Regions from separate parts of the Rhodococcus sovatensis genome, predicted to be linked through region 1. Evidence: predicted binding sites of a transcription regulator. Region 1 holds the regulator's gene; each other region holds the start of a gene.
The links. Region 1 encodes LexA, which represses DNA repair genes until DNA is damaged. Its sites were predicted from a motif close to CGAACANNTGTTCG; they were not measured.
Positions count from the first base shown of each region.

Region 2: WDS16_RS00715 (alpha-ketoglutarate-dependent dioxygenase AlkB) is a predicted target of LexA. The motif match lies at 4,098-4,111, and genes of this name have one in related genera.
Region 3: WDS16_RS13560 (error-prone DNA polymerase) is a predicted target of LexA. The motif match lies at 3,474-3,487, and genes of this name have one in related genera.
Region 4: WDS16_RS24000 (HNH endonuclease signature motif containing protein) is a predicted target of LexA. The motif match lies at 4,160-4,173, and genes of this name have one in related genera.

Region 1 covers NZ_CP147846.1:2,356,384-2,364,443, reverse strand. The annotation lists gene ptsP (phosphoenolpyruvate--protein phosphotransferase) at 1-616, shown strand, start outside; gene WDS16_RS10995 (uracil-xanthine permease family protein) at 674-1,939, shown strand; gene WDS16_RS10990 (acyl-CoA dehydrogenase family protein) at 2,049-3,191, shown strand; gene lexA (transcriptional repressor LexA) at 3,253-4,017, opposite strand; gene WDS16_RS10980 (hypothetical protein) at 4,291-4,653, shown strand; gene nrdR (transcriptional regulator NrdR) at 4,810-5,274, shown strand; gene hrpA (ATP-dependent RNA helicase HrpA) at 5,286-8,060, opposite strand, start outside.
Region 2 covers NZ_CP147846.1:172,756-180,815, reverse strand. The annotation lists gene WDS16_RS00745 (pyridoxal phosphate-dependent aminotransferase) at 1-502, shown strand, start outside; gene WDS16_RS00740 (AraC family transcriptional regulator) at 499-1,515, shown strand; gene WDS16_RS00735 (hypothetical protein) at 1,512-1,871, opposite strand; gene WDS16_RS00730 (hypothetical protein) at 1,992-2,435, shown strand; gene WDS16_RS00725 (VOC family protein) at 2,487-2,912, opposite strand; gene WDS16_RS00720 (ABC transporter substrate-binding protein) at 2,953-4,017, opposite strand; gene WDS16_RS00715 (alpha-ketoglutarate-dependent dioxygenase AlkB) at 4,133-4,756, shown strand; gene WDS16_RS00710 (3-deoxy-7-phosphoheptulonate synthase) at 4,753-5,835, opposite strand; gene WDS16_RS00705 (MarR family winged helix-turn-helix transcriptional regulator) at 6,080-6,526, opposite strand; gene WDS16_RS00700 (iron-siderophore ABC transporter substrate-binding protein) at 6,621-7,652, shown strand; gene WDS16_RS00695 (MarR family transcriptional regulator) at 7,734-8,060, shown strand, end outside.
Region 3 covers NZ_CP147846.1:2,897,827-2,905,886, forward strand. The annotation lists gene WDS16_RS13555 (metallophosphoesterase) at 1-54, opposite strand, end outside; gene WDS16_RS13560 (error-prone DNA polymerase) at 79-3,363, opposite strand; gene WDS16_RS13565 (MMPL family transporter) at 3,598-5,724, shown strand; gene WDS16_RS13570 (SDR family oxidoreductase) at 5,982-7,979, shown strand; partial or broken gene WDS16_RS13575 (hypothetical protein) at 7,990-8,060, opposite strand, start outside.
Region 4 covers NZ_CP147846.1:5,143,885-5,151,944, reverse strand. The annotation lists gene WDS16_RS24010 (SDR family NAD(P)-dependent oxidoreductase) at 1-786, opposite strand, end outside; gene WDS16_RS24005 (NAD(P)/FAD-dependent oxidoreductase) at 783-2,267, opposite strand; gene WDS16_RS24000 (HNH endonuclease signature motif containing protein) at 2,382-4,127, opposite strand; gene WDS16_RS23995 (FGGY-family carbohydrate kinase) at 4,352-5,743, opposite strand; gene WDS16_RS23990 (TetR family transcriptional regulator) at 5,898-6,548, shown strand; gene WDS16_RS23985 (acyl-CoA dehydrogenase) at 6,672-7,829, shown strand; gene WDS16_RS23980 (3-hydroxybutyryl-CoA dehydrogenase) at 7,835-8,060, shown strand, end outside.

The DNA.
Region 1 (8,060 bases):
GGGGATCCGCGGTATCCGAATTGCAGAGCAGGACAGAGGAATTCTGTACCGCCAGCTCGACGGCATCGCCGCTGCCGCTGCAGCGACCGGATCGTCTCCATGGGTGATGGCGCCCATGATCGCTACCGCGGCGGAAGCCGCAGCGTTCGCCGCCGATGCGCGAGCCCGCGGTTTGAAGCCCGGCGTCATGATCGAGATTCCAGCCGCGGCGCTTCTCGCCGAGCACATCCTCGAGCATGTCGACTTCTTGTCGATCGGCACGAACGACCTCGCGCAGTACACGATGGCGGCCGACCGGATGTCCTCGCAGCTCGCATCGTTGACCGATCCTTGGCAACCCGCCGTCATAGCGCTCGTCGCTCACACCGCCAAGGCGGGTGCCGCAGCAGGAAAGCCGGTTGGAGTATGCGGCGAGGCAGCTGCAGATCCGCTGTTGGCGTGCGTTCTCGTCGGTCTCGGCGTCACGTCCCTGTCGGCGGCCTCGGCGGCGGTGGCTCATGTCGGAGCGAAGTTGTCCTCGGTGACGCTGGCACAGTGCATCGACGCTGCGGCCGCCGCATTGAAGACGGACAGTTCCACGGCAGCGCGTGCTGCCGCTGCTGCTGTATTGAACTGACTGCTGTATCGAACTGGCTGCATTGCGGATTCGGCTTCGCACTAGGATCGCTTCCTTGTGAGTCGAAATTTCGGATGGACCCTGCACGGGGACGGTAGAACGCCCTCTGCGGGCGCAGTGGTTGCACCCGACGAGCGGTTGACTTGGCCGCGCACCATCGGGATCGGTATGCAGCACGTCATCGCGATGTTCGGTGCGACCCTGCTCGTTCCGACGGTTACCGGGTTCCCGGTCACCACCACGTTGCTGTTCTCGGGCATCGGAACCGCGCTCTTCCTGATCATTACGCGCGGCCGAATTCCGAGCTATCTCGGCTCCTCGTTCGCGTTCATCGCGCCGTTGAGTGCCGCGCAGGCAGATGGTCCGGCAGCACAGCTCGGCGCTGTGATGTCCGTCGGAATCGTGCTCGCAGCTGTGGGTTTCATCGTGAAGTTCGCCGGCGGCCGAGTCATCGAAGCCGTCATGCCGCCCGTCGTCACAGGCGCAGTCGTGGTGCTCATCGGACTCAATCTGGCTCCTGCGGCAACCTCGTCCTTCGAGGCTCAGCCGCTGGTTGCAGTCGTCACGTTGCTCGCGATTGTGGTGGCGACCGTTGCTGGTCCCGGTTTGGTCGGGCGCCTCGGAATCCTCGTCGGCGTCATCCTCGGTTGGATCTTCGCCGCCGTGATCGGACAGATCGACCCGGCCAAGCTCGACGCGATGCGCGCGGCCTCCTGGGTCGGGATTCCGGAGTTCCGCGGCCCGACGTTCGAACTGTCTGTCGTACTCATCGCATTGCCGGTGGTGATAGTCCTCGTTGCCGAGAACGTCGGTCACGTCAAGGCCGTCTCGGCGATGACCGGCAAGTCACTCGACGACCTCGCCGGCGACGCACTCATCGCCGACGGTCTGGCGACGACACTCGCCGGTGCCGCAGGCGGATCGGGTACGACCACCTACGCCGAGAACATCGGTGTCATGGCGGCCACGAGGGTCTACTCGACCGCCGCGTACTGGGTCGCTGCTGCAACTGCCATCGTGCTGGCCTTCTCGCCGAAGTTCGGTGCCCTGGTATTCACCGTGCCCGACGGGGTCATCGGCGGAGCAACCCTGGTTCTCTACGGACTGATCGGCTTGCTGGGTGTACGTATCTGGACCGACAGCAAGGTGGACTTCACCGATCCGGTGAACCTCACCGTCGTCGCTGCCGCGTTGGTGGCAGGGATCGGCGACCTGACGCTGACGATCGGTTCGGTCGAACTCGGCGGAATCGCCTGGGGTTCGGTCGGAATTCTCGTGGGGTATCCAGTGATGCGCGCCCTGAACCGTCGAACTGCTCGCTAGTTCGGTCACCGATCACGCACGGCTCGGTCATCGACCAGGTCCGCGGGGTGGTCGTAGGGTTCTCCTAATGCCAGTTTTCGTACTGGACAGCATCGAAGGAGTGAATCTAGTGGACCGCACACTGTTCGAACCGGAGCACGATCTCTTCCGCGAGTCGTACCGCAAATTCCTCGACCAGCATGTCGCTCCGAATCACGCGCGGTGGGAGGAGCAGAACATCGTCGACCGCGACGTCTGGGTCGAAGCAGGTAAGCAGGGATTCCTCGGAACCGCAGTGCCAGAGGAGTTCGGCGGCGGCGGGGTCAAGGACTTTCGCTACAACGCCATCCTCACCGAGGAAACTACCCGCGGCGGGTACAGCGGGATCGGGTTCACACTTCACAACGACGTCGTCGCGCCGTACCTGATCGATCTGTCGAACGACGAGCAGAAGCAGCGATGGCTACCCGGGTTCTGCTCGGGCGAATTGATCACGGCGATCGCCATGACGGAACCTGGCACCGGTAGCGACCTTCAGGGCATCAAGACTCGTGCGGTGCGCGACGGCGACGAGTGGGTCCTCAACGGCTCCAAGACTTTCATCACCAACGGTATCAATGCCGATCTCATCATCGTCGTCGCATGTACCGACCCCGAGAAGGGCGCGCAGGGCTTCAGCCTCCTCGTCGTCGAGCGCGACATGCCTGGCTTCGAGCGAGGTCGCAATCTCGACAAGATCGGCATGAAAGCGCAAGATACCGCCGAACTCAGCTTCACCGACGTTCGAGTTCCTGCTGCGAACCTACTCGGCGACGAGGGCATGGGGTTCATCTACCTGATGCAGAATCTGCCTCAGGAGCGGCTGTCGATTGCGGTGGTCGCCGCGGCAGCGATGGAGTCTGCACTGGACATGACGATCCAGTACTGCCGAGACCGTAAGGCTTTCGGAAAGTCGATCGGCAAGTTCCAGAACACACGGTTCGTCCTCGCAGAACTCGCGACGGAGACCACGGCCACCAGAATCATGGTCGACAAGTTCATCGAACTGCTCAACGCCGGAACGCTCACAGTCCAGGAAGCCGCCATGGCGAAATGGTGGACGACAGAGAACCAGGTCCGGCTCATCGATAGGTGCCTGCAGTTGCACGGTGGGTACGGCTACATGAAAGAATACCCGATCGCCAAGGCGTACATGGATTCTCGTGTGCAGACGATCTACGGCGGTACAACCGAAATCATGAAGGAGATCATCGGTCGAGGACTCGATCTGTAACCTTCGATCAATACGAGAACGGCCCGCAACTCCTCTGGTTGCGGGCCGTTCTCGTATCGGGTCAGAGCTTGCGCATCACCGTTACGACTTTGCCGAGAATGGCAGCGTCGTTGCCCGGAATCGGCTCGAACAGTGGGTTGTGCGGCATCAGCCACACATCGCCCTTGCTGCGCTTGAAGGTCTTCACCGTGGCTTCGCCGTCGATCATCGCGGCCACGATGTCGCCGTTGTCGGCTACGCTCTGCTGCCGGACGACCACCCAATCGCCGTCGCAGATCGCTGCGTCGATCATCGACTCGCCGACGACTTTGAGCAGAAACAGCGAACCCTGCCCGACGAGCTCGCGGGGGAGTGGAAACACATCCTCCACCGCTTCCTCGGCGAGGATCGGTCCGCCGGCTGCGATTCTTCCCAACACCGGTACGAAGGTCGGCGTCGGAAGCTGATCTCCGTCCGGGGCCGAGCCGTCGGCCACAGCTGCCGCGTGGTCGGCCTGTACCTCGTCGAGTCCTCGGACGTCCACAGCTCGCGGACGATTCGGATCCCGACGAAGAAATCCTTTGCGTTCCAGCGTGCGGAGCTGGTGTGCGACCGACGAGGTCGAGGTCAGACCCACCGCGTCGCCGATCTCACGAATACTGGGTGGATATCCACGCTCGGTGACCGACGCCCGAATGACTTCGAGGACCTTGCGCTGACGTTCGGTCAGGCCGGCGTTGATATCGGTGCCTTCGCCCTCGAATGCTTTCGCGGTCGGGACAGCGGCCGGTTTTCCTGCCGACTTGGTCGTCGACTTCGCCGACCCTGACGAGGTCTCGTCCTTCATTCGTGGGTCCTCCTGGTCGTACGCGCGTTCGTCGCGGTCTCGACAATGTGTAGCGGATGAAAATTTCGACCGCCTGAACGCGTGGGGTGGATGTGACGTGTGGTTTCTGACACGAATCTAGCCCGAAAATGCCTCGTGATCAAACATCTGTTCGATCCGTGTCGCGTTTTCTGCTGACTTTGTCGGAGTCGCGTGATAGAACTTCGAACAAGCGTTCATCGAACGCCTGATCGAATAACGGGTTCGATCGCGTTCGACACCACGGAGGTTCCGATGACTATCTTGACCGACCACCGCCTCTTGACCGACCACCGCCTCTTGACCGATCACCGCACCCAGGTTGCTGCGCCTGTGCGCAACAGACGCCGCGCGACGCACGAGCGTCGGCGCTACGTTCTCGGCGCTGCCCCACAGGGCGGTTCACACGGGTCGTCCGGTGCCTGCGTGGACCGGGCACACCGTGACGAGAAGATCTCGTGGACAGCAATGGTGGTAGGCGTCCTGGTTACTGCGCTGGTGATTCTGGGATTCGTCGCAGTGGCGAATCTTCGCGCGGCCTCGATCGACTCGGCATCCACTCCTGCTGTAAACACAGTCGAACAGGGTCAGCTGCTTACCGTTCCTGCTTTGCCGTAGTCGACGTTCATGGCAACTCAGACGGTCGCTCCGTCGCGCCAGGCGCCTCGCTTGCTGGGCGATCGAGTTGCCTACGTGACGCTCCGAGTATCCTCGAAGCCTGCACCTCTCGGGAGTGATCGGGGAGCGTGCGACGGCTACGACGGAGGCGCACACATGCATTGCCCGTTCTGCAGGCATCCGGACTCTCGCGTGGTGGATTCGCGTGAAGCCGACGAGGGGCAGGCAATCCGTCGACGGCGATCGTGTCCGGAATGCGGCCGCCGATTCACCACCGTCGAAACGGCGGTGCTTGCAGTCGTCAAGCGTAGCGGCGTTACCGAACCTTTCTCACGGGACAAGGTCGTCAAAGGTGTCCGGCGGGCGTGCCAGGGCCGCGACGTGGACAACGATGCGTTGAACCTTTTGTCCCAGCAGGTCGAAGACGCAGTTCGCGCCTCAGGTTCCGCTGAGATCCCCAGCCACGAGGTGGGTTTGGCAATCCTCGGTCCGTTGCGGGATCTCGACGAGGTCGCATACCTCAGGTTCGCGTCGGTGTACCGATCCTTCAGTTCGGCCGAAGACTTCGAGAAGGAAATCCAAGACCTTCGTGCGCACCGCGAGTCGTCCTCGGTCGACTAGTTTCGCCGAGCTCAGTTCCGGCCAGCAGCATCGATAGCCTTGAGTACTCGTTTCTCCGAGACCGGGTAGGCCGTGCGAATGCTCTGGGCGAACAGCCCGACTCGCAGTTCCTCGATCATCCAGAAGATGTCGAGAACGGGCTTGGTGTGAAGTCGCGACTCCGGCAGCGATTTCAGCAACCGGTCGTAGGCTTCGTACACCCGGTCCAGAACATCCATGCCTGCATCGTCCCGCCCGGCGCTGCTCGGTAGGGCGTTCAGTCGGACAGATGCGGCGTTCAGGTAGCGCGGAATTTCCGCAAGGTGTGCCGAGCCGAATTCGAATACGAACCCGTCGAAGACCAGCCCGGCGAGTTGCTCGCGCACATCGTCGGCAGCGTCACCCTGCGTCGTGTCCAGTATCGCGCGTAGCCCGAGTGCTTCGACAAGGATCGGTCGAACGAGGGCAAGGATTCTCGACGTGCGGTCGGTGATCTCGGCATTGACGGCTCTGGACAGTGCTGCGAACTTCTCCGGAGATCGAACCGGTCCGCCATGTGCGTCCATCGACTCGTCGGCGGCGCTCGCACGGCAGTCCTCGAGTAGATCGTCGAGGCTGCCGTACGGGTTCTGTCCCAGCGCCAGACGCTCACGGGTCGGAATGCCCGCGATCAGAGCTTTCGTTCCGCGCGGCGCCGATTGGAGCAGGAGCGCACGGGTGCCGTCGCGCATCGCGGCACGTTGACTGGCAGGTGTGCTCAGAACGCGTACTGCGATGCCCCCGTTCTCCTTCACCAGTGCCGGATAACCTGTGACCGTCTGTCCGCCGACAGATTTGGTGACTGTCTCGTCGAGCGTGCCGAGGCTCGACGAGGTCCATGCCAACGCCGGCGCACGTTCGGCGCCGCCGACTGCGCTGGCCACCTCGCGTGTGACTCTGGGCGCGAGCGCTTTCCGCAGCTCGACGAGATCCTTGGCTGATCCGAGTATTTGTCCGTCCGTGTCCACTGCAACGAACGTCATCTTCAGGTGCGCGGGTAGTCCGTCGAGGTCGAAGTCGCTCGGGTCTATTCGGCACGAGCCGAGGCGCGACAGTTCGCGGGCCAGCGCGGTCGTCACCGGTTCGGAGCGTGGTGTCATCGCTGCCAGAGCTGCGGCGGCGAAGTCCGGTGCAGGGACGACGTTGCGGCGTTGAGCCTTGGGTAGCAACTTGATCAGCGTCGACACGAGCTCCGATCGCATGCCTGGCACGAGCCAATCGAAGCCGACCGGTTGAACTTGGGCGAGGAGCGCGATCGGAATCCGAGCGGTCACACCGTCGGCGGCCGCACCCGGTTCGAACTGATAGGCGAGCGGGAACTGGATGTCGCCCTGACGCCACGCGTCGGGGTAGTCGCCCCCGAGTACCGACGCGGCATCGGGGTTGACGACGGTGGCCGCCGTGAAGTCGAGCAGATCGGGCTTGGTGCGTCTGGTCTTCTTCCACCAAGTGTCGAAGTGGCGCGCCGACACTGCCTCCGCGCCGATGCGAGCATCGTAGAAGTCGAACAGGGCGTCGTCGTCGACCACGATATCGCGTCGTCGCGCCCGGTTCTCGAGCTCGCCGACGTCGTCGAGCAACTCGCGATTGCGGTGGAAGAATGGGTGTTGAGTCTTCCACTCGCCCTGCACGAGAGCATGTCTGATGAACAGTTCACGCGAGGCTTCGGCGTCGATGGTGTGATAGTTCGCGGGCCGTCCGGTGACGAGCGGAATGCCGTAGAGGGTGACCCGTTCGTATGCCATGGCCGATTGGCGTTTGACGGACCAGTGAGGTTCCGAGTAGGTGCGCTTGACCAGATGCGGTGCAAGGCGTTCCGCCCATTCCGGTTCGATTCTGGCTGCCATCCGTCCCCAGAGCCGGCCGGTCTCGACCAGTTCTGCTGCCATCACCCAGCGCGGCGGCTTCTTGAACAGTCCGGATCCAGGGAACACCGCGAAATGAGTCCCACGGGCTCCGAGAAATTCACGTTTGTCTCCCTCTCGCAGCCCGATGTGAGAGAGCAAGCCGGACAGCAGAGCCTGGTGCAGCGCGACCGGCGTAGTCGGCGAGTCCGGAATCGTCCAGCCCAATCCGCGTGTGATCTGGCGGAGCTGACCGTGCAGGTCCTGCCATTCGCGAATGCGGAGGTAGTGCAGATATTCGTTGCGACACATTCGGCGGAATTGGTTGGACGAGAGGTCGTTGCGCTGCTCGCGCAGGTACTTCCACAGCTCTACGTAGGCCAGGAAGTCCGAGTTCTCGACGGCGAACCGGGCGTGCTTCTCGTCCGCAGCCTGCTGGTGCTCGACGGGACGTTCTCGAACATCCTGGATGGACAGGGCCGATACGACGACGAGGGCGTCGGCGAGAGCCCCGGTGTTGTTGGCTTCGACGAGCATCCGTGCCATCCGCGGATCGACGGGAAGCGACGCGAGCTCCCGCCCGATCGGGGTCAGCTCCGATTCGCCGTCCTTCGTCGCAGGCTTCACTGCACCTAGCTCTTCGAGCAAGCCGATTCCGTCGCGAATGCTTCGTGGGTCCGGCGGTTCCACGAATGGGAACTGCTGGATCTTGCCGAGCCCCAACGCCGTCATCTGCAGGATGACCGAGGCGAGATTGGTGCGCAGTATCTCGGGTTCGGTGAATTGAGGACGTGACTCGAAATCCTCCTCCGAATACAAGCGAATGCAGATGCCGTCCGCGACGCGACCGCATCGACCGGCACGCTGGCGGGCCGAGGCCTGGGAGATCGGCTCGATGGGCAGGCGTTGCACTTTCGTCCGCAA
Region 2 (8,060 bases), 2.2 Mb from region 1:
CGAGCGAACCGTCACTGTGTCCAGCGCGGCGAAGACGTTCAACGCCACTGGTTGGAAGACCGGCTGGGCGCTCGGTCCAGCCGATTTGATCGATGCGGTCCGCGCCGCGAAACAATTCATGACGTTCGTCGGCGGAACCCCGTTCCAACCCGCGGTGGCGCACGCACTCATCCACGAGGCCGAATGGGTGAATGCACTGCGGTCCGGTCTCCAGGCCAAACGCGATCTCCTGTCCACGGTGCTGTCCGAAGCCGGATTCGACGTGAAGTCCAGCAGCGGAACGTATTTCGTGTGCGCCGACGTCGCACCTCTCGGCGAGAGCGACGCGGTCGAATTCTGCCGATCGCTACCGCACCGAATCGGCGTCGCCGCCGTACCGGTGGCAGCCTTCGTCGATCATCCGGCACCGTGGAAGACATTGGTACGCTTCGCTTTCTGCAAGAAGGACGAAGTCCTGAATGAGGCAGCCGACAGGCTGCACACACTCGCCGCGGGCCGATGACAGCCAGAACGATCCCCGTCGACTTCGTCGTCAAAGCAGTCTCGCTCGCCGCCAGTGGTGGCGTCGACCTGTCCTATCCGCTGTCGATCGCCGGCATCGGTCCAGAGACATTGAAAGATCCCCACTCTCGGCTCACCGCAAAGCAAGTCACGTTGTTCACCCAGGCTACCTGGCAACTCACCGACGACGAGTTGTTCGGATTGTCCTCGACGCCCATGCGCCGTGGGAGCTTTCGGGTCATCTGTCTGACGCTCATTCACAGTCCGGATCTGGCCGCAGCCATGGAACGGATGTCGGAGACGACGCGAGTGCTGTCGGGGATGCCGCCGATGCTGATCACTCGCGGCGAGAAGTCGACGCGATTGACCATTCCACCTGCGGACAACAGCCACCTACCCGACAGTGCACGGGAAGTGGCAGGCCAACTGCTCACCGACTTCCGGATGGTCCTCGTCCACCGTTTCGCTGCGTGGCTGATCGGTGGCAGGGTGAAACTCCATTCCGTGGAGCTACCGTACGAACTCGGCGATCCCGCAACGGGAAAACTCTACGACCGAATGTTCGGCACCCATGTCACCTACGGTGCGCCTGCAGCGGTGCTCGAATTCGACAACGCTGCGATGCGCGCACCGATAGTTCAGACCGAAGAGACGTTGGCGGACTACCTCCGCGAGTCGCCGAATCTACTGTTCACTGCCCGAGATTACGACAGCACTGCATCGTCGCAGGTTCGTCGGGCATTGGAGCTCGGGCTGCACGGCGGGGCTCCGGGTACCGTCGAGATGGCCGAGATGCTGTCGGTCAGTACTGCGCATCTTCGACGCCTGTTGCGCCAGGAAGGGACGTCGGTCAACCAGATTCGCGAAGAAGTGATGCTGGACGCGGCCGTATCAGGGTTGAGTCGAGGGGATTCCGTCGACGATATCTCCAGCAGACTCGGGTTTTCTGAACCGTCGGCGTTTCGACGGGCGTTCAAACGGTGGACCGGCCGAACGCCGGGTGCCTACCGCTAGACCTCGTAGGGGAACTGATTATCTTCCCTCGTGTACTCGAGCCTCCAGGGGTCCTCGGAACGGCTCAGTAGACGCCACCCGTCGTTCTCGACCTGCTTTTCGATCTCGCGCAGGCTCTGCCGCATGTCGGCCGCCCACTCGTCCCGTGGCGAAAGGAAGCCCCAGGTTCGAGGTACCGGGAACGTTGCGCTGAAGTACCTCGGTTCCTTTCCGACCACTCCGACGAAGCGCATGTACGCAGCACCTGACTGCGAGCTGAGCGTCGCGAGTAGGGCCTTCCACCATTGGCGGGCCCCCACCTCTTCGATTCCGATCACAAGATTCGACGACGTGTCCGGCATGAAGTAAGTGTGCACGCGACGGATGATCGTGGGCCGCGGTCGACGGTCACAGATTGGGGAGTCGAACGACCCTATTGGGCGCCCTCGCCGTTGCCGTTGAGTGATAGACGGATCAGTCATCGACGAGGAGGGGCAATGCAAACAACACACACCAACGCACGGTCACCACGAATCACCAATAGCATCTGGTCGAACATCGCGGCGGTGGCGGCCGCCGTGACCGGAGTTCTCGCGTTCACCGGAGCGATCGGACTCATCGGTGGCGGTACCGACTTGGGCACTGAAGTCCCACAACGCTTGCCGTGGAACAGCATCGTCCTTGCAGGTGTCGCTCTTGCACTCGTGGTGGGAGTGCCGACGACGGCTGCAGCTTTGGCGCTCTGGAGCGCCATTCCTCGGGCGTCCCTGATCACGATGACTGCAGGGGTCCTTCTCATCGTGTGGATCGTCGGGCAAATAGCTGTCATTCGCGAGTTCAGCATTCTGCAGGTCGTGTTCGGCCTGGTGGGCGTGCTACTGGCAGCAGTCGGATGGCATTTGAGTAGAAGCCGAACAACCGAGGATGTCGGGAACGGCTGAGATTCGACAGTTGGAATGCGCCGAGGATTCTCCCGCCCGCTGTCGTCACTCCTAGCTCACACAGAACTCGTTGCCCTCCGGGTCGGTCATCGTGATCCACGTACTCGGGCCGACCTGCCCACGATGCAGAACTGCGGCACCCGCGTCGACCAGTTGTTGCGCGACGGCCTCCCGTTCGTCGCCGACCCGGATATCGAAGTGCAGCCGGTTCTTGACTGTCTTGGACTCCGGCACCGTCTGGAACAACACCCGCGGACTCCCGGGTCTTTCCGGGTCCGTGATGGCAGCTCCCATCTTCCAGACGAGCTGGCCGTCGAATACGAGGGTGTCTTCCTCGCTGGCATGACCGGCCTGAACGAGGCCCTGGATGAAGTCGCTGTCGGACGGCTCGACCTGCCAGTGCAGAGCTGCTGCCCACCACTTCGCCTGCTGGTGAGGATTCTCGCTGTCGATCGCAACCTGAATGTCGTAGCCCATGGGGACACGATAGAACCCGACACCGACATATCGTCGGGAGTCAGCCGACATTCTCCGCTGCGGTGTTCAACGCGGCAGCGACGTCGTCGAGGATGTACGGAATCGTCAGGACCGTGAGCCCACCGAACGCGAAGTTCTTGTCCGCGGTGAACGACTCGGTGGAAGCGGTGCGGCCTCCGGATACGACGGGCTGTTCGGCGACGAGGGGTTCGGCGAGGAACGCGGCGAGCGAGGGCTTGTCGTACGCGACGACGAACATCAGATCGGACGCGATCAGCGGAGCCTGCTCGTAACTCAGTTCGAAGTAGACGGCGTCGTCGTCCTTCTTCGGATCGGCCTCCTGGATCGACTCCTCGTTGACCAAGCCCAGCTGCTCGAGGAATTCGATTCGAACGTCGTGGCTCTTGCTCACCGAGAACACTCCAGGCCCACTCGGGAGCGTGAGGGTGATCGTTTTCCCTTTCAACGCAGGATATTCCGCGGCGACGTCGGCGATCTCCTGCTCGGTCGCGTCCACGAGTGCGGCTGCATCGGACTGCTTGCCGAGAACCTGCCCCGCAATGGTGAGCTGTTCCTCCCACGATGCTGTCCATGGCTGATCCGGGTAGGCGACGACGGGGGCGATCTCCGACAGCGCGTCGAACTCTTCCTGGGTGATGCCCGAGTAGGGAGCAAAGATGACGTCCGGCGCTACCTCCGCGAACTTCTCGACCGGAACCTCACCGGTGCCGTCACCCTCGAACAGAGTCGGCGTTGGGGCACCGAGATCGTCGAGAGTCTGCCTGTCCCAGGTCAGTACGCCCTCCGCGTCGGCGCCGTAGGTCTCCCCCACGAACGAGGGCATCGCCGCCGGAACGACACCGAGCGCGAGCAGGGCGTCCTGGTTGGACCAGCCCCAAGTAGCAATTCGTGTCGGAGCCGACTCGATCGTCGCGCTTCCGAGTGTCGACTCGATGGTGACCGGGAAAGTATCCCCGGAACCCGCTGTACTCGTCGTCGCCGACGCGTCCTCTGCGGGGCCGGAACCGCATCCGACCAATGCGACAGCAGTGGACAGCGCGGCCATCAGCAATGTCGTACGACGCAGCACTGTGGCGTTCTTCATGAGCGGCGACCTCCGGGTTCGGATCGAGACGCGCAAAGGTAGCACATAAACAAGGGTTGCCTACCCTGCATTCAACTACTGGAACATACGTTCGAATGGCGCTAGACTCACCGGCATGAGTATCGAGGTGCAGGGTTCGTTGTTCACCGACGAGGACTCGGACCTCGGACACCTGGGCGCATCGGTCACCCGACGCGAACTCAGCCGCGGCGCCTGGGTGGACGTGCGGCCCGGATGGGCAAGTTCGGTGGACCTGTTCGATCGACTCGTCGGAGACGTCGACTGGCGCGCAGAGCGACGTCAGATGTACGACCGAGTCGTCGATGTTCCACGGCTCGTCAGGTTCTACTCCGAGACCGAACGGTGGCCGAATGCTGCCTTGATCGACGCCAAGACGGCACTCGACGCGCACTACCGCCAAGAACTCGGCGAGGAGTTCGCCACCGCCGGTCTGTGCTACTACCGAAACGGATCCGACAGCGTCGCGTGGCACGGCGACAACATCGGCCGAAGCGCCACCGAAGATACGATGGTGGCCATCGTATCCCTCGGCGCTACAAGGCAATTGATGCTCAGGCCGCGAGGAGGTGGGCCGTCACTCAAGTTCACCCTCGGACACGGAGATCTGATCGTCATGGGCGGTTCGTGTCAGCGAACCTGGGAACATGCCGTTCCCAAGAGCACCCGCGCGACCGGCCCACGCGTGAGCGTGCAGTTCCGGCCGCGCGGAGTACGTTAGGCCCTGCGCCCCTCCACTGCTGCGGCGAGAGCGTCGAGTTGCGTTGCAGTGGTGGACCAGTCGAGGCACGCGTCGGTGATGGACTGCCCGTAGGTGAGCTCGTCCTTGTGCCCGAGGGTCAAGTCCTGGCGACCTGCTTCGATGAAACTCTCGAGCATGACGCCGACGATTCCGTGCTCGCCCGCTGCGATACGCGCGGACAAGTCGGTGACCACGTCGACCTGCTTGTTGTGGTCCTTGCGACTGTTGCCATGGCTGGCGTCGATGACGACACGTTCGGGCAGCGACGACTTCCGCAGCCGGGCGACGGTGTCGGCGACCGAGTCGGCGTCGTAGTTCGGCCCGTCGGTTCCGCCACGCAGGATGACGTGGCAGTCGGGGTTGCCCGTGGTCCGAATCAAGGCCGCCTGGCCGTCGAGATCGGTACCCGGGAACACGTGGCTCGACGCCGCCGCGCGGGTTCCGTCGACCGCGACCTGGACGTCACCCTCGGTCGAGTTCTTGATTCCGACCGGCATCGACAGTGCGCTGCAAAGCTGCCGGTGTACTTGGCTGGCTGCGGTGCGAGCACCGATGGCGCCGTAGCTGACCAGGTCGGCGATGTATTGCGGTGTGATCGGGTCGAGGAACTCGCACCCCACCGGCAGACCGAGCGCGGAGATGTCGACGAGTAGCTGGCGCCCCACGCGCAGCCCCTCGTTGATATCGAACGAGCCGTCGAGGTGAGGGTCGTTGATCAGGCCCTTCCAACCCAGCGTCGTACGCGGCTTCTCGAAGTAGACACGCATGACGATGTGGAGGCGATCGCCCAGCTCGGCGGCCTTCTCCGCGAGCCTGCGCGCGTAGTCCATGGCCGCAGCGGTGTCGTGCACCGAGCATGGTCCGACGATGACGATCAGGCGGTCGTCGCGGCCGTCGAGGATGTCGACGACACCGTCGCGGCCGCGGCGAACTGTCGCGGATACCGCGTCGTCGGCCGCATGTTCACGGCGCAGCAACGACGGCGCCACGAGCGGACTGATGCTGATGGTGCGCTGATCGTCGAGATCTGTGTCCATGGGGGTGATGTCGATAGTCATGAGAAGTTGTCTACTTTCTCAGACCGGCTCTCGCAGAGCTCCACGCGCACGTCGAGCCGGTCTGTATCCGGCTCGTGGGGTGGGGGCTTCAGCGCATGGCGTCGCTGGCTGACCCACCCGGGGCCGGCCTGCTAAACCAAAAATATGCGCGCTGCATGGGCACGACGGTAGCACGCCTTCCCGACCGAGGGCCTCCGGCCCCAGTGGCACGCTCGAGTGTCCGGGAGTGCACTTAACCGTGCCACTATGCCCGGAGGGCATCGTTCAACTTCACCAGCGTCGGCAGCGCCTTTTCCACTGCCCGACGCTCGGCAGCCGACAGCTTCCCGATCTCGGCGGCAAGCACTTCCGCCCGACGGTCCGTTCGACGCGCCCGTCGGGCAGCACGTTCGTCGTTCACCCGCAGCACGACGGCACGCCCGTCCGCCGGATCGGGAAGCCGATCGAGCAAACCCTTGTCGACCAAGGTCCGCACGAGCGTGCTGACCGTGTTCGGGCGAAGCTTCAGACGCGAAGCGATATCGCCGATCCGGCTGTCGGGAAACACTGCGACGGTGCGAACGACCTCTGCCTGAGCGAGAGGCAGCGTCTCGTCGGTACCGGATTCGTCGAGATGCGCACGGAGGACGCGACGAAGATCGAACGCTGCATCGAGCAGACCACGTGCAATGCCTTCGTCCGGGTGGCTCATGACACAGAACTATATCTGTCACAGATATTGTTTATCCATCCCGCGCAGGATAGCGTTCCCTTACCTTCAGCACGATTCCGATTCAAGAGGCCCCGTGAAACGAACATCGATCGTCTTTTCCCTCATCGCCACAGCCGCACTCGTGACCTCGTGCAGTTCCGGAGATGCACCCGCCGACGAATCTGTCACGACGACCACCGTCGAAGCGGTAGCCCAATCCCCCGGGCCCACCGGGATTCCCGACGGCATGGGCTCGCCCGGCGTCGACGACGGCGTATTCCCCCGTACCGTCGGCCACTTCGGAGGCAGCACCGAAATCCCCGCCGAACCGAAGCGTGTAGTCGTCATCGCCACCGGGCAACTCGACGCGGTACTGACACTGGGAGTCGTGCCGACCGGCGTTGCTTACGGCGATGGGGCAGCACTCGTCCCTGACTACATCACTCGAGAATTTCCGCAGTACAGCGACGAACTCGCCGGCTTGGTCGACGTAGGTAGTCGCCAGGCCCCGAATCTCGAAGCGATCGCACAACTGGAACCAGACCTCATTCTTGCCAACAAGGCAGCATCCGAGGACAGCTACGACACGCTGTCCGCTATTGCACCGACCGTACTCACCGAGGGGACGGGCGTGAACTGGAAGCAGGACTTCCTACTCCTGGCAGATGCCCTCGGCCGCACCGAACAAGCGCAGTCGTTCATCGACGACTTCGTCACGCGAGCAAAGGATCTGGGCCAGGAGGTCAGTACCGCCAAGCCGACTGTTTCGTTCGTCCGATTCACCGCCGACCGAGCCCGCGTGTTCGGAGTCCCGTCGTTCGCCGGATACATCGCCTGGGATGCAGGTCTCGCTCGACCCGAAAGCCAGCAGTTCGACAAAACCTCGCAGGACTTCAGCGAAGAAGAGATCCAATTGGCAAACGCCGACTGGGTTTTCGTCGGCAGTCAGACGTCCGAGACAGGCTCGCGCGCCGAGACATACACGACCAATCCACTGTGGACCGGAATGAGCAGCTCGACCGAGGGGCACATCGTGACGGTCGACGACGATCCCTGGTACCTCAACGCGGGCCCGACCGCCGCGACCATCGTGCTCGACGGACTGTCCGAGTCGTTGACGAGCTGACCCCCGGTGCGTGCGCAGTCGCACGCACCGGCTTTCCCAAATAGGTTGCGCACAACTTAAATGTGCACTACTGTTCCTGAGGTGACCAACGAACTCGCACTCGATCGCCAGGTGTGCTTCGCGCTGTACTCCGCATCGCGGGCAACCACCGCGGTGTATCGCCCGATGCTCGAGCGTCTCGGCGTCACCTACCCCCAGTACCTCGTGCTCCTGGTGCTGTGGGAAAAGGACGGGCGCGGTGTCCGCGAGATCTGTGCCGAACTCGAACTCGACACCGGCACACTGTCACCGCTGCTCAAGCGACTCGAAGGACTCGGTTTCATCGAGCGTCGCCGTCTCACATCGGACGAACGCCGGGTCGAAATTCACCTGACGGAGTCCGGAAGCGCACTACGGTCCGAGGCACTC
Region 3 (8,060 bases), 540 kb from region 1:
TAGGGCACGCGCTCGCTTCGGCACGTGTGTGTCGGCGAGCAGGAGAAGGTTCACGTCTCCAGTGTGCCTGGTGCGTGTTCACCTGAAGTCGCGAGACTTCGAATGCACCCTCAGATCCATGAGCTGCAGATGGTCCGCGACGACGGTTGCTGCACCCTCTGCGTTCTGCACCTTGCCGCGAATGAGCAGGGCTGGAGCTGTGAGCGCCAACTTTCGATACTTCGCCCACAATCCCACCGAGCACACGACGTTGACCATTCCCGTCTCGTCCTCCAGGTTGATGAAGGTGACGCCGCCTGCTGTCGCAGGTCGTTGACGATGAGTCACTGCTCCACCGACGAGAACCCGGTCGCCGTCTCGAACCTGCAGCAGACGATTCGCAGGAAGAACTCCCAACCGGTCGAGTTGTTCGCGAAAGAACTGAGTCGGATACGACGTGGGCGACACCCCCGTTGCCCAGACATCGGCCGATGCCAGATCCAGATCACTCATGCCGGGTAACACCGGCGCCCGCGTCGATGCCCCGAGGCCAGGAAGCAGATGTGGACGTTCCCCTGCGGCGGCACCGGCCGCCCACAGTGCTTCCCGACGAGTGATCCCGAAGCAACCGAGAGCGCCTGCAGTTGCCAGAGATTCGGCCTGCGCCGTGGACAGCTCGACCCTGCCGGTGAGGTCCACGAACGACTGGTACGGCCCGTCGAGGATACGTGACTCGACGATACGTTCGGCGAGCTCCTGGCCGATATTCCGCACATCTGCCAACCCCATCCGAATCTCGAGCCCTCCCCCGGTGAGGTCTGCATACCAGGAACTGGCGTTGACATCGGGTCCGTGGATCTGGACTCCGTGGCGCCGCGCGTCGGCCACCAAGGACTGCGGAGAATAGAACCCCATCGGCTGAGCTCGCAGGAGCCCGGCGCAGAACGCTGCGGGATGATGCAGTTTGAACCAGGACGAGTAGAACACGAGAGATGCAAAGCTCTGCGAATGGCTCTCGGGGAAACCGAAATTCGCGAATGCCGACAACTTTTCGTAGATGCGATCTGCAGCAGCACCGATGATTCCGTGCAACTCCCGCATACCATCGTAGAACCTGCCTCGCAGCTCGTTCATCTTCTCCGGGGAACGCTTCGACCCCATGGCGCGACGCAATTGATCCGCATCGGCAGCGCTGAAACCCGCGACATCGATCGCCATCTGCATGAGTTGTTCTTGAAAGAGCGGTACTCCGAGCGTGCGATCGAGGGCCTTCTTCAGCGACGGATGATCGAACGTGACGGGCTCGAGTCCGTTGCGGCGTTTGATGTACGGATGAACCGAACCGCCTTGGATGGGTCCCGGTCTGATCAGAGCAACCTCGACGACCAAGTCGTAGAACTCGGTCGGCTTGAGGCGCGGCAATGTCGCCATTTGTGCACGCGACTCGACTTGGAACACGCCGATCGAATCGGCGCGCTGCAACATGTCGTAGACGGCCTTCTCTCCCAGGTCTATGTCCGCCAAATCGATCCGAACCCCTTTGTGCTCGCCAACCAGATCGATCATGTAATGCAGAGCCGACAGCATACCGAGACCGAGCATGTCGAACTTGACCAAACCCACTGCAGCACAGTCGTCCTTGTCCCACTGCACTACGCTGCGATCCGCCATCGTCGCCCATTCGACCGGGCACACGTCGGCAATAGGACGATCGCAGATCACCATTCCACCCGAGTGGATCCCGAGGTGCCGCGGGAAGCCCTCGATCTGCCGCGCCAGATCGAGAACGGGTTTCGGTATGTCGCTCCCCTCCTGGTCGCCGATGTTGGACCAGCGGGTGACCTGTTTACTCCAGGCATCCTGCTGGCCCTGCGAGAAGCCGAGCGCGCGCGCCATGTCACGTACCGAGGACTTACCCCGATACGTGATCACGTTCGCGACCTGCGCAGCGTGCGAACGGCCATACTTCTCGTACACGTGCTGAATCGCCTCTTCGCGCCTGTCCGATTCGATGTCGACATCGATGTCCGGAGGCCCATCGCGCTCGGGTGCCAGAAACCGCTCGAAGAGGAGTTTGTTCGCCACGGGATCTACATTGGTAATTCCGATGGCATAGCACACCGCCGAGTTCGCAGCCGATCCTCTTCCCTGACACAGGATGTCACTGTTCTTACAGAACGCGACAATGTCATGGACGACAAGGAAGTACCCAGGAAAGTTCAACCGCTCGATGATGTCGAGCTCGTAGTCGATCTGCGCATAGGCCGACGGATGCTCGGTGGCTGTGCCGTATCTGCGTGAGGCACCATCGAGCGTGAGCATACGGAGATAGCTGATCTCGGTATGACCGACAGGCACATCGAACGGCGGAAGCTGCGGGGCGATCAACCGAAGATCGAACGCGCACTCCCGTCCGAGTTCTGCCGCAGTACGCACGACACCGGGGTAGTGCCGAAACAATCCGGCCATCTCCTCGCCCGAACGCAGATGCGTCCCCCCGGTGGGGGGCAACCATCCGGAGGCATCATCCAGGCTGCTACGTGCACGCACTGCTGCCATCGCCATCGCCAGACGTCGACTGTCCGGCGTCGCGTAATGCGCCGCGGTAGTGGCGACGACAGGAAGAGAGCACCGCGCTGCCGCCTCGAACAGCGCGTCGTTGCGCTCATCGTCCTCCGGCACACCATGACGCGTGAGTTCGACGGTTACTCGACCTGCGCCGAACCTGTCGACCAGGTCTCGCAAAGCAGCATCCACAGCGTCAGGTCCACCGTCCTGTAAGGCGCGTCGAACATGACCTTTTCGACAGCCGGTGAGAATCTGCCAATGCCCACCCGCTGCTGCCGAAAGAGCATCGATGTCGTACTGGGGCTTGCCTTTGACCCCACCCGCCAGGTGTGCAGTCGCAATTTCGCGTGACAGTCTGCGGTATCCCTCCTGCCCGCGCGCAAGAACCAACAGATGCACTCCGTCCGGATCCACTTCGCCCGCTCTCGACTTCGCCGTCCCCAACGACAATTCGGAACCGAAGACAGTGCCGATACCGAGAGCCTTGGCCGCTTCTGCGAATCTCACGACACCGTAGAAGCCGTCGTGATCGGTGATCGCTATCGACTCGAGCCCCAGGCGCACCGCCTCCTCGACCATCGCCTCGGGTTGGCTGGCACCGTCGAGAAAGCTGAAGGCCGAGTGTGCGTGCAGTTCCGCGTACGGCGTGGTTGCAGCCGCCGACCGCGTCACGTTCCCTTCGTACACCTCGCGTTTACGCGACCACGCCGGACTGTCTCCTCCGTCGCCGACGATGTCGGGTGTGGACCGCTTGGGACGCCCCGACAGGACCCGTTCCATCTCCGACCAGGTCGGCGGACCGTCGTTCCAACCCATTGTCGAACCCCTTCGTTGCCAGTGTGCGGATACGCACGAGGGCGCTGTGCTGTGCGCGAACGTGTGATGCGCGAACGTGTGCTCGAGCGAATGGCGGGGAAGGCATCATTCGAACGTGTGTTCCCATTAGAGCGCACGGCACCGACACAAATCAATCGACGCCGAAGCCGATAGGCTCGCTCAGGATCGCAGTGACAATCAAGGCAGTGGCAATCGAGAGAGCCGGAGAAGTACGTGACACGTTGGGCTTCGTTCGTCGTTTCTCGCAAACGATGGGTACTCACCGTCGTCGTCGTGGTCGTTGCGCTCGGCGGCATATGGGGCCTCGGGGTGTTCGACAGACTCAGCGACGGCGGCTACATCGACCCCAGCAGCGAAGCAGCCGAGGTATCCACGCTCGTTGCGAACCTCGGACAACAGACTTCGGACATCGTGGCCATCTACACAGCACCCGAAGGCAAGACGATCGACGACATCGCCCCCGACGTCACCGCGGTGCTCGACGAATTCCAGCGCAACTACACCGTCGAGAACGTGACGTCCTACTGGACGGCAAACGCAGCCGCGCAGCAGTACCTCGTCTCCGAAGACCGCACCAAGGCGCTCGCGACCGTCACTCTCGGCGCCGGCTCCGGGGTCACCTTCGCCACGTTCGACCAGCTTCTACCGCAATTGGAAGTCCCGAACGTCACATCGCAATTCGCCGGCGGATCGGTCGTAGGCATCTCGTTCAGCACCACTCTTCAGAACGACCTGGTGCGTTCCGAAGCCATCGCCATCCCGATCACTCTCGTGTTGCTGATCATCATCTTCGGTGGCATTGTCGCAGCAGCGGTACCGGTGTTCGTCGGAATCCTCAGCATCCTCAGCGCACTTGCCATCTTGCGTGTGCTGACGTCGTTCACAGAAGTGAATTCGTTCTCCCTCAACGTCGCATCGCTCCTCGGACTCGGTTTGGCGATCGACTACGGCCTGTTCATCGTCAGCCGGTTCCGTGAGGAAATGCGCGGAGGAGCCGAACCGGCTGATGCAGCGATCCGCACGGTCCTCACCGCGGGCCGGACGATCATCTTCTCTGGGCTGCTGCTGATCTGCGCATTCGCAGGCATGCTCGTGTTCCCGCAACCGGTCGTCAAATCACTCGGATTCGGCGCGATGGCCGCGGTCATGGGGGCCGCAATTCTGTCACTGACGGCCGTTCCAGCACTTCTCGCTATCCTCGGCCCTCGCATCAACTCCCTGACCTGGAGCAAGACTGCCTCCCACCGCGGCGAAGCACGTGCACAGAAGTTCTGGGGAGGCGTCGTCACCGGGGTCATGCGCAAACCGGGAGTCGTCGCCGTCATCGTCGCTGCACTGCTCGTTCTCTCGTCGCCGATCCTCACGGTGACTCTGGGTCAGGTCGACTACACCGCACTCCCCAAGGACGATCCTGCTCGCGTAGCAGTCGAGACGTTGAACACCGAATTTCCGTCCACCGGCGAAGGGGCCACCGTCGTTCTGCGCGGCCTAAACGGCCAGAAGCCGCAGGGCTCTCCCATCGCCGACGTCACCCGGCAGGCCGAAGAGGTCGACGGCATCGCACGCGTCGAATTCTCCGGATCGACAGAGGATTTCGTGGTCCTCCAGGCGACCTACGGCGAACCGGGTGAAGGCGAAACCGAAGAGCAGTCGACCAGCGCAGCAGTCGCGGGCCTACGCCAGATGATGCCTCCCGACGACACCGAGATTCTCGTCGGCGGAAACCGTGCGCTCGTCGACGACGGAAACGCCGCAATCGCCAAGTGGTTGCCCGCGATGGTCGCGATCATGGTGATCTCGACACTGATCCTGCTGTTTCTGGCATTCGGCTCGATCGTGCTTCCGATCAAGGCCGTACTCATGGCCGGTTTGAGCCTCGGCGCCACCTTCGGCATCCTGACCTGGATATTCCAGGAGGGTCACGGTGCCGACCTACTCGGAGTCACACCCGCACCACTAGAAGCGACGTTCGTCGTCCTCATCCTTGCGGTCGTCTTCGGACTGTCCACCGACTACGAAGTCTTCCTGATGTCGCGAATGGTCGAAGCACGAACTGCAGGAGCGACGACCGAGGAAGCGGTGATCATCGGCGCTCAACGCACTGGACGCATCGTGACAGCCGCTGCCCTGATCCTCATCATCGTCACCGGCGCGTTCACTATCTCCAACCTGTCGATCATGCGGTTCCTCGGTGTCGGCATGATCCTCGCACTGATCATCGACGCCACCATCATCAGAATGCTGCTGGTTCCGTCGCTGGTGAAACTCATGGGCGAGGCGAATTGGTGGGCTCCCGCCTGGATGAAAAAGGTGCACGCGAAGGTCGGGATCGGGCATTAGTTGGGCCCCCGGGGTGACCGACAGTCTGTTTCGGTCACCCCGGGAGCCGATCGCGGAGTGAGCGAATGTCTGTTTCGGTCACACCGGGGCCCAACGCGCACCTTCCAGCGAACGCGCACCTTGCATGCCGCTGCAACCTGCGCACCCGCAGAAACCTGCGCGTTCAGGCCGACCACACCACGAATCGCAGCGAATGTCTCTTTCGGTCACCTCACGAGGCCTAGCCTCACAACTTACTTTGGAGTAAGTTGGCGGATATGGCGAACTACATCGTTACCGGCGGTACGGGCTTCCTCGGCCAGAACGTGATCCCTCTTCTACTGGAGCGCGATCCGGATGCAGAGGTCCACGTCCTGGTTCGGCAACAGTCGATCGCCAAGCTCGAACAGCAGGCCGCAGCACTCGCCGGCAAGGATCGGATCCACCCGCTCGTCGGAGATCTCACCGAACCCGGCCTCGGGCTGAGGGAAACACCTCGCGCTGTCGATCACATCGTCCACCTCGGCGCCATCTACGACATGACCGCCGGAGACGAACAAGCGACAACCAATGTCGATGGCACCCGAGCCGTCGTCGAGCTCGCGGTTCGCACTGGCGCGAGGCTCCACCACATCTCCTCGATCGCCGTCGCCGGGGACTACTCCGGAACGTTCACCGAGAACGATTTCGACAATGGGCAAGGTTTCCCGACGGCATATCACCGGACCAAGTTCGAGTCCGAAGAGATCGTTCGCGAGTCGGCGACCGACTGGCGGGTCTACCGGCCGTCGGCAATACTGGGCCACTCGGAAACCGGGGCGATCGACAAGATCGACGGCCCGTATTTCTTCTTCCCGTTCTTCGCCGAACTGGCCAAACTTCCGTCTACGCTTCCCATCACAGTTCCCGACATCGGATCCACCAACCTGGTTCCAGTCGACTACGTCGCGGCCGCCATTGTCGAGTTGATCCACCGGAACCCGCTGGGACAGCGTGTTTTTCATCTGGTCAACCCTGAGCCGCAATCGATGCGCGAGGTCTACAGCGCATTCAGTGCTGCTGCGGGGTCGAAAGCAAAGGTTGTCGGAATTCCCGGCGCGATCGCTGCACCGGTCGTCGCCCCGCGTCGGGGAGCTCTTCGCAATGGCCGCAACGCGCTGCTGTCGCGGTTCGGGGTGCCGCCGGTCATGCTCGATCATCTGACTCTGCCGACCACTTTCGACTCGGTTACAACCCAGAATGCGTTGAGCGGCAGCGGCATAACTCCACCCCCACTCGCAACGTACGCAGACACCCTGTGGCGACATTGGCAGAAGCATCTCGACCCGAACCGAGCACGCCGTCGTGATCCTCGCGGGCCTCTGGTGGGGCGCCACATCGTCATCACCGGCGGGTCGTCGGGTATCGGCAAGGCCAGCGCCGAGTCAGCGGCCCGCAAGGGCGCCACTGTCATCCTGCTCGCTCGTGGCGCTGAACAGCTCGAGACCGTCGTGGCGGAAATTCGTTCCGACGGTGGTGACGCACACGGATATCCGTGCGATGTGACCGACAACGAATCGGTCGAACAGACAGTGAAAGCCATTGTGAGCGAACATGGTCACGTGGACATGCTCGTCAACAACGCCGGCCGGTCGATACGTCGATCCTTGTACAGGTCCACCGATCGCCTTCACGATTACGAACGCACCATGGCAGTCAACTACTTCGGTGCCGTGCGGTTGGTTCTCGCACTGCTTCCACACATGCGCGCGCGCCGTTTCGGGCACATCGTCAACGTCAGCAGCGCTGCGGTACAGGGACATACACCGCGATTCTCTGCGTACGTGGCCAGCAAGGCGGCACTCGATGCGTTTGCCGACGTGGCAGCAGCCGAAACACTGTCCGATGGAATCACCTTCACCACCATCCACATGCCGCTCGTCGCGACGCCGATGATCACGCCGTCCGGCGACAAGAATGTCGGCCCGGTCGTATCAGCAGAAAAAGCTGCGGCGATGGTAGTGCGTGCGCTGATCGACAGACCGAAGAGAATCGATACACCGCTCGGCACACTGGGGCAATTCAGCAGCATCTTCACGCCCAAGGGCAAGGATCGCACGATGCACCAGTTCTACCGTCGGTTCCCTGATTCCGCGGCAGCCAAGGGCGAACAACCCACCGAGCCGGTCGAGACCGACTTCATGCCGACCAGAAAGTACGATTCCTCGACACCATCTGCACGGGCAGCCAAGCTGGCGCGCCGACTGGGCCGGTTGGTTCCCGGTACGAACTGGTGATGGTGCGCGACAACGCCCTCGCCCAGACTCGACCGAATCCGATTCCGAGGTAGCCGAACGTGCCGAGTGCCAGTATCCACT
Region 4 (8,060 bases), 2.8 Mb from region 1:
CATCGCATCGGAGATGGGGTTGACGATGCCCCTGAGAAGAGAAAACGGGATCCATCGTCCGGGTACCTGAATACGCGGTGCTCGACGCTCGATCCCCCGCACTACCGCACGTGCGAGCTTATCGGTCGAGATGGGGCGCCGCAGGGGCGTCGGGAATGCCCTGGCGACAAGCGCTGTCGCGATGTCGTCTCCACCGAACGCGACGTCGGCGATTGGCGTCGAGACCCACCCCGGATAGAGAACCCCGGCTGTGGCATCGGTGCCCGCCAATTCGGTTCGCAACGCTCGACCGAGCTGCTCGACAGCAGCTTTCGAGGCTGCGTACGGCGCATTGGCGAGGCCGTTGAGATACGCGTACGTCGACGAGGTCAGCAGGATGTAACCGCCGGATTCGACGACATGTGGCAGTGCAGCTCGCACTGTGTTCCACACCCCGAGGAGGTTGACGCCGATCACTCTCTCGAAGACCCCATCCTCCGCGGAACGAATGGTCGACGCCGTTGCACCACTGGAGATCCCCGCATTCGCCAGTACCACATCAAGTCGACCGAAGGTCCTCAGTGCAGTGGCAACTGCCGCGTCCAATTGCTCTCGCTGCGTTACGTCCGCGTAGGCGATGGCAACTCGGTCGTTCCCCAGCGCCGCAGCAACCCCGTCGAGGTCGGACGAGACGACGTCGACCAGCACGAGAGAGGCCCCGCGGCGATGAAGCGCTGTGGCCACCGCAGCGCCGATCCCTCCGGCCGCACCGGTGATCAGAACGACCTGCCCGGAATGGTCTTTCATGCCGATACCTCTTCCTTCGCGGTCGTGGGTGCCATGTGAATCGTGTGCGCGGCCGGTCGAAACCGCTTGGCCCAACGCCGAAACGTGAAGCTGAATCCCGGAAACATCGCCACGACGTGCCCGGACCGCGACTGGTACCAGCTGTGGCAGCCGCCGTCCTTCCACACCGTGCCCTCCATATCGCGGTGAATCCTGTCGGTGTAGTCCTGTTCCGCAGCGGAGGTGACTTCTACCGCGACAGCACCTGCCGCGCGCACCGCGTCGATGGCTCGCACGATGTACTCCATCTGCGCCTCGATGAGGAAGATCGCGGACGTGTGCCCAATTCCGGTGTTCGGGCCGGTCACGATGAAGAGATTGGGGAATCCCGGAACGGTCGTGCCCAGATAGGCCCGCGGGTAGGGGTTCCAGATGTCCGACAATGCGCGGCCATCGCGTCCGATCACCGGGTAGGAGATGACGCCGTCGGTGGCGTCGTATCCGGTGGACCACACCAGGAGATCGATGTCGACGCGTTCGCCGGAGGTGGTGACGACACCTGTTTCGGTGATCTCGGCAATGCCGTCGTTCTTGTCGTGCAGGGTGACGTTCGGCGCGCCCAACGATGGGTACAGCGTGTCGGACAGAATCACTCGCTTGCAGCCGATGAGGTAGTCGGGAGTGAGCTTCGCTCGCAGGTCCGCGTCCGGCACCTGAGTTGCCAAGTGTTTCAGCGCAGCACGCTGGGCTACTGCCTTCAGAGCGCGTCGTGAATACTTGAAGCCGATGATCCGAGTCTCGAGACTCCAGTAGATCGCGGCGCGCACGAGCCTGCGGATGGGTTCCACGCGCAGCAATCTGCGCTGAAGTGGAGTGAATTCGCGGTCGTTGCGCGGCATCACCCAGTGCGGTGTGCGCTGAAAAACGTGCAGGTGCTTCACGTCAGGCGCGATCGCAGGGATCACCTGCGCTGCGCTTGCCCCACTACCGACGATCGCGACGCGTTGGCCTGCGTGGTCGAAGTCCGTGTCCCAGTCGTTGGTGTGGAACTGAGTGCCCTGGAATCGCTCGCGGCCAGGAAACGGTGGTACGACGGGAGTGCTGAGCGGGCCCGATGCGTTCACCACGAATTTCGCTGCGTAGTCACCGCGCGATGTCGTGATCTTCCAATGGTCTCCGGACCACTCGATTCTCTGAACGTCCGTGTCGGAATGCGTCCGAGCTGGCAGCCCGTTCGACTCGAGTACGTGGTCGGTGTAGCGCTCGAGCTCCTCCCTCTCGGCGAACATCCGCGTCCATTCGAACGGCTCGGACGCTATCGAGTACAGCGGGCTCTGCACGTCCACCGCTGCACCCGGATATCGATTCTGTCGCCAGGTCCCGCCGAGAAACGATCGCCTCTCGAGGATGACCAGATCATCGATGCCTCGATCGAGCAGCGCCTTCGCTGCGCATTGACCACCGAAGCCGCTCCCGATGATCACTACCGAATGTACGTGCATCCCCTGCCCCTCCCGCCAACACGCGACAACCGATGACGCGCGTCATCACATCTAAAGTGATGACGCGTGATTCCGCAATGGCCGGGCGACTCACGGCTGTCGCACGACCGTCTCCTACGGTTCGGGGTCCTCGGGTTCCTGATACAGGTATTCCTGCGGATGGTGATAGTGGTTGACGAGCCCTCTACGATCCGGGTCGACAGCCTCCGGTGGATGCCACTGGGTTCGCCCCGGCTGCGGATGATCAGGGCCCGTGGTGGTCGTCGCCCAGTCGTTCGGCCCGTCGCCGACGAGCGGATGATGCGTATCGCATCCGAACGTCAGCGAATCGACATCGGTATCGCCGCCACGCGCCCAATCGGTCACGTGATGAGCCTGAGACCACACCGCAGGCCGAGTACAACCCGGAAAGCTACACCCGCGATCGCGAGCGGTCAGCACGATCCGCTGATCAGCAGATGCAATACGTTTGGAGCGGCCCAAATACAGGGCCCGTCCGTCGTCGTCGAAGATCGCCAGGTAGTGACGAGCATGCGCGGCCATGCGAATCGCATCCCGAATAGCCACCAGAGACCCAGTGCCGGTCACCGCATGCCCGGACGCGGTTTCGAGTTCCTTCGCCGTCATCGTGATGATCGCAGTGACCGGCAACCCGCGATGCTGCCCAAGCGTGCCGGAGGCAAGCATCTGGCGCAGAATCACCTTGAACGCATCATGATTCCGCTGCCCCTGACTGCGTGCATCCCGGCCCGCTCGACGCCCGTCATCCTCGATAGTCCGGGAACGGGCTTCACTGTCATCGGACTCGCTGCCGCCAGACCCACCACCGCCAGACCCACCACCGCCGGACCCACCACCGCCGGACCCATCGCCGCCGGGACCGCCGAACAAGGTGGGATCGCTGTCTGTTTCATCCCCCGGTCCGGACTCCTCGTCACTGCCACCAGGTTCGTCACTGCCACCGGACTCGTCGCTGCCACCAGGCTCGTCGCTGCCACCAGGCTCGTCGCTGCCACCGGGCTCGTCGCTGCCACCGGGTTCGTCACTGCCACCAGGTTCGTCGACCACAGGCTTCGGCTCGTCGGGGTTGCAGTTGCCGGGCTTGGCCAGTTTGGCCAGGAGCGGCTCGAGATACGCCCGGCACTCCGCGTCGATGACGAAGCTGCCCTTGCTCAGCCCGTCGGAGTCCTGAGGCCCGAGCCGGAAGTAGCACTTGCTCGACGGATCCTTGTCATCGAGCGTCCCGTCCGGATCCAACAGCGCATGCAGACGTGCTGCAGCAACGCGAAGCTGCTCGGGCGTCACCTCTTTCGCAAGATTCCCCAGCAGAATCTCGGACTGGACTTTCGACTCGTGATCGACAGCCGAAGGCAACTTCGTGAAGAACTTGTCGATGACCTTCGCATGCGCAGCATCGATCTCGCCGCTACCATGCGCATCCGCGGTCGTCGGGTATTCCGGATCGAGCTTCTCCCCGGTCATCGCCCGACGCCGCGAAAGCTTCGCAGCAATCTTGATGCGCTTACCCGCCACATATGGATCGACGCGTAGCAAACACCCCAGTCGCGCAGGGTTGCTCCTCTCCGGCAACACCGCCAACCCGTCGCTGTCTATCAATTCGGTCAGCCATGTGTGCGAGGTGCCGTACATCGCCCGCGACAACGTTTCCATTCGAACCATCAACGCACGCCGATCAGCATCGACGAGCAGGCTCGAATCAACGGCTGCAACAGATTTCCACGCGGCTTCCATCGATTCGACTGCACCGCACAGGATCTGATCGGAAATCGCGAGCACACCACGTGCACTCGCGACCCCTACGTCGTCGGCTACACCGGCGACACCCTCCCCCGAAAGCATGCTCCAAGAATACCCCGAAAACCACAATATGTCGAACATCTGTTCGAACACGCGTACATCAGTAGGCTCAGAGGGCGGCTCTCGCATCCTTCAAGGACCTCTACCCCGACTCATGCATCTGACCCGACGCGATCGAAGGCGCATCTCAGCTATCCGGCGCAGGCGGCTACCCGGAAGGCAACGAGTTCTGCGCCTTCACACGCTGAGAAGCTCGAAAACGCCAGTCAGACGCCTTCGGTCAGATCCCGGACCTCCGCGTACCGCTCACGGATTTCCGGATTCGGGTCGGCTTCGAAGGTGCGGGCACGCGCCGACGCCCACTGCGGCGGCTCAGGTGTGCCCGCCAGTGCCCAGGCCGCTTGGCGCGCTGCACCGTCGGCGACGTACTCGCCCGGCTCGGGGACGACGATGGGTACGCCGAGGATCGCCGGGGCGAGTTCGCACAGCGCTGCCGACTGGGCGCCGCCGCCGATGAGCAGGACCCTGCGCGTGTCGACCCCCGCGGTCCGGAGCGCGTCGATGCCGTCGGCCAAGCCGCACAGCAAGCCCTCCAACGCGGCGCGCGCTAGATGGCCTGGCGTCGAATTACCAAGGCGCAGACCGTGAAGTGCACCGGATGCGTCGGGACGATTCGGGGTCCGTTCACCTTCGAAGTACGGAATCAGTACGAGACCTTCGCTCGGAGTCGACAGCGCGAGCCGGGACAGTCCGTCGTGATCGACGCCCAACAACGACGCCGTCGCGTCGAGAACACGCGCAGCATTCAACGTGCACACCAAAGGAAGCTGCCGACCTGTCGCGTCGGCGAACCCTGCAATGATTCCCGACGGGTCGGCCGCGGCGATATCGGTGACGGCCGAGACAACACCGGATGTGCCGACCGAGACGACCACATCGCCGACCTTCGCGGCCAAACCGAGTGCAGCTGCGGCATTGTCACCGGTTCCCGGTCCGATCACAGCGCCGGACGCTGTTTCGCCGATCCGGTCGTACGGCCCCGCAACGCGTGGCAAGCGCGGCCTACGCCCACGCATACCCAGCTCCAGCAGATCCTCGCGGTAGGCGTCGGTCCGGGCCGAGTAGTAGCCGGTGCCGCTGGCGTCGCCGCGGTCGGTAGCCAACGAGTCGAGCCCTGCCGCGCCGCCGAGTTGCCAACTGAGCCAGTCGTGCGGGAGGCAAACCGCCGCGGTGCGATCAGCGTTCTCGGGTTCGTGGTCAGCGAGCCACCGGAGCTTGGCGACGGTGATCGCCGCGACCGGGACGACGCCCACTGCATCTGCCCATGCTTGGCCTCCCCCGAACTCCTCGACGAGATCCGCTCCGGACGACGCAGATCGCGTGTCGTTCCACAGCAATGCCGGCCGAACGACCTCACCGGACTCGTCGAGACAGATCATCCCGTGCTGCTGAGCACCGACGGCAACCGCGTCGACGTCGTCGAGACCACCTGCTTCGTCGAGAGCGGTCTCGAGCGCGGCCTTCCACACCGCTGGACCGATCTCGGTACCGTCGGGATGACGTGCCCGTCCACGCCGCACGACTTCGCCCGAATCAGCATCTCGGACAAACACTTTGCACGACTGGGTGGACGAGTCGATTCCTGCTACGAGAGCCAAGACTTCCATCCTTCACGGTGAGGGGATTTCTTTCACGACCCTACAGTCGTACGCGCTACTCGTTCGGAACTTCGGCTCGGTCGAATCGGATCTCCCCGGCCCGGAATCTCGCCATGACCGAGGGCGTGGACGCGCTATGGACTACGTTCATGCAATGCGTGACTCCGAGGACTCCGACGCCTTTCGCCTGTCCGTGGCGAAAGCAGCCCTCGACCTGTTCGCAGTGAACGGCTACGAGGCCACCTCGGTCGACGACATAGCCGAAGCGTCGGGAATCTCGCGCAGGACGTTCTTTCGTCAGTTTCGCGGTAAGGACGACGTCATCTTCGCCGACCACGAAATCCTGCTGGAGCAGACTGCATCGTTTCTGGAACGCCCGCACAAGGATCCTTGGATAGCCGTCTGCGAAGCAGCCCAACTGGTATTCGAGCGATTTTCCGGCTGGAAGGAACAGTCTCGGCTGCGGTATCAGGTCGTGCACGAGAACCCGGCGCTGCGCGACCGCGAAATCGTCACGGTCTTTCGGTACGACCGGTTGTTCGTCGACTACCTTCGCCAAGCCCTACCCACGCACTCCCACCTGGAGATTCTGCAGTTCTCGGCGTCGGTCACGGCGACGCACAACTACATACTGAGGCGAATGATTCGGGACGGCGTCCCGACCAGTGCGAGCGACCTTCAAGAGGCACTCGGCAAGGTCCGAGCCGGATTCGACACCGGATCCGAGCAGGTCGTCGTCGCTGTCTTCCCCCGCGGCACCTCGCGTACGGCGATCGCCGACGCCCTCGCCGAACACTGGGACTAGCCGAGACCGAGGATGCTGGCACTCGGTGCCACCTATCCTTGTCTTCAACGCGCCACCTCGGTACCATCAAGAAATCTGTGGCACTCAGTGCCGCGCAGCCCATAGCCCGAGGAGAGTGGCAGCATGGCCGGAAATCCGGATTTCGATCTCTTTCGCCTGCCGGAAGAGCACGATGAACTACGCGCGGCCATTCGCGCGCTCGCCGAGAAGGAGATCGCTCCGTACGCCAAGGCGGTCGACGAGGACGCACGCTTCCCCGACGAGGCACTGTCTGCACTCAACAGTTCCGGTTTCAACGCCATCCACGTTCCCGAGGCATACGACGGCCAAGGTGCCGACTCGGTAGCCACCTGCATCGTCATCGAGGAAGTTGCCCGCGTCTGCGGCTCGTCCTCGCTGATTCCTGCCGTCAACAAGCTCGGCACGATGGGCCTGATCCTCAAGGGCTCCGAAGAGCTCAAGCAGCAGGTTCTGCCGTCCCTCGCGGGCGGCGCGATGGCGTCGTACGCGCTGTCCGAGCGTGAAGCCGGCTCCGACGCGGCCGGCATGCGTACCCGCGCCAAGGCCGAGGGTGACGACTGGATCCTCAACGGTTCGAAGTGTTGGATCACCAACGGCGGCAAGTCCGACTGGTACACCGTCATGGCCGTCACCGACCCTGACAAGGGCGCAAACGGTATCTCCTCGTTCATCGTCCACAAAGACGACGAAGGATTCGTCGTCGGGCCGAAGGAGAAGAAGCTCGGAATCAAGGGTTCGCCCACCGCCGAGCTGTACTTCGAGAACTGCAAGATCCCCGGCGACCGCATCATCGGAGAGCCCGGCACCGGATTCAAGACGGCGCTCGAGACCCTCGATCACACCCGCCCCACCATCGGTGCTCAGGCTGTCGGTCTCGCCCAAGGTGCCCTCGATGCGGCGATCGAATACACGAAGGACCGCAAGCAGTTCGGGCAGTCGATCAGCAGCTTCCAGGCCGTGCAATTCATGCTCGCCGACATGGCGATGAAGGTCGAAGCCGCGCGTCTGATGGTATACACCTCGGCCGCTCGTGCCGAGCGCGGTGAGAAGAACCTCGGGTTCATCTCCGCGGCAGCGAAGTGCTTTGCCTCCGACGTGGCCATGGAGGTCACCACCGACGCCGTGCAGCTCTTCGGCGGCGCGGGCTACACCACCGACTTCCCGGTCGAACGCATGATGCGCGACGCCAAGATCACCCAGATCTACGAGGGCACCAACCAGATTCAGCGTGTCGTCATGTCGCGGGCGCTGCTCAAATGAACGACATCAACCTCGTAGGCGTCATCGGTGGCGGCACCATGGGAGCAGGCATCGCCGAGATGTGCGCCCGCTCCGGTAGTTCCGTGCTGATTCTCGAAACCAGCCAGGCCACGGCCGACGCCGCCGAAGCGCGCCTCGACAAGTCGTTCGCCCGCGCCGTCAAGTCCGGCCGCATCGAATCCGATGCAGCCGAGAAGGCGCGCGCTGCAATCTCGTTGACTCTCGACATCA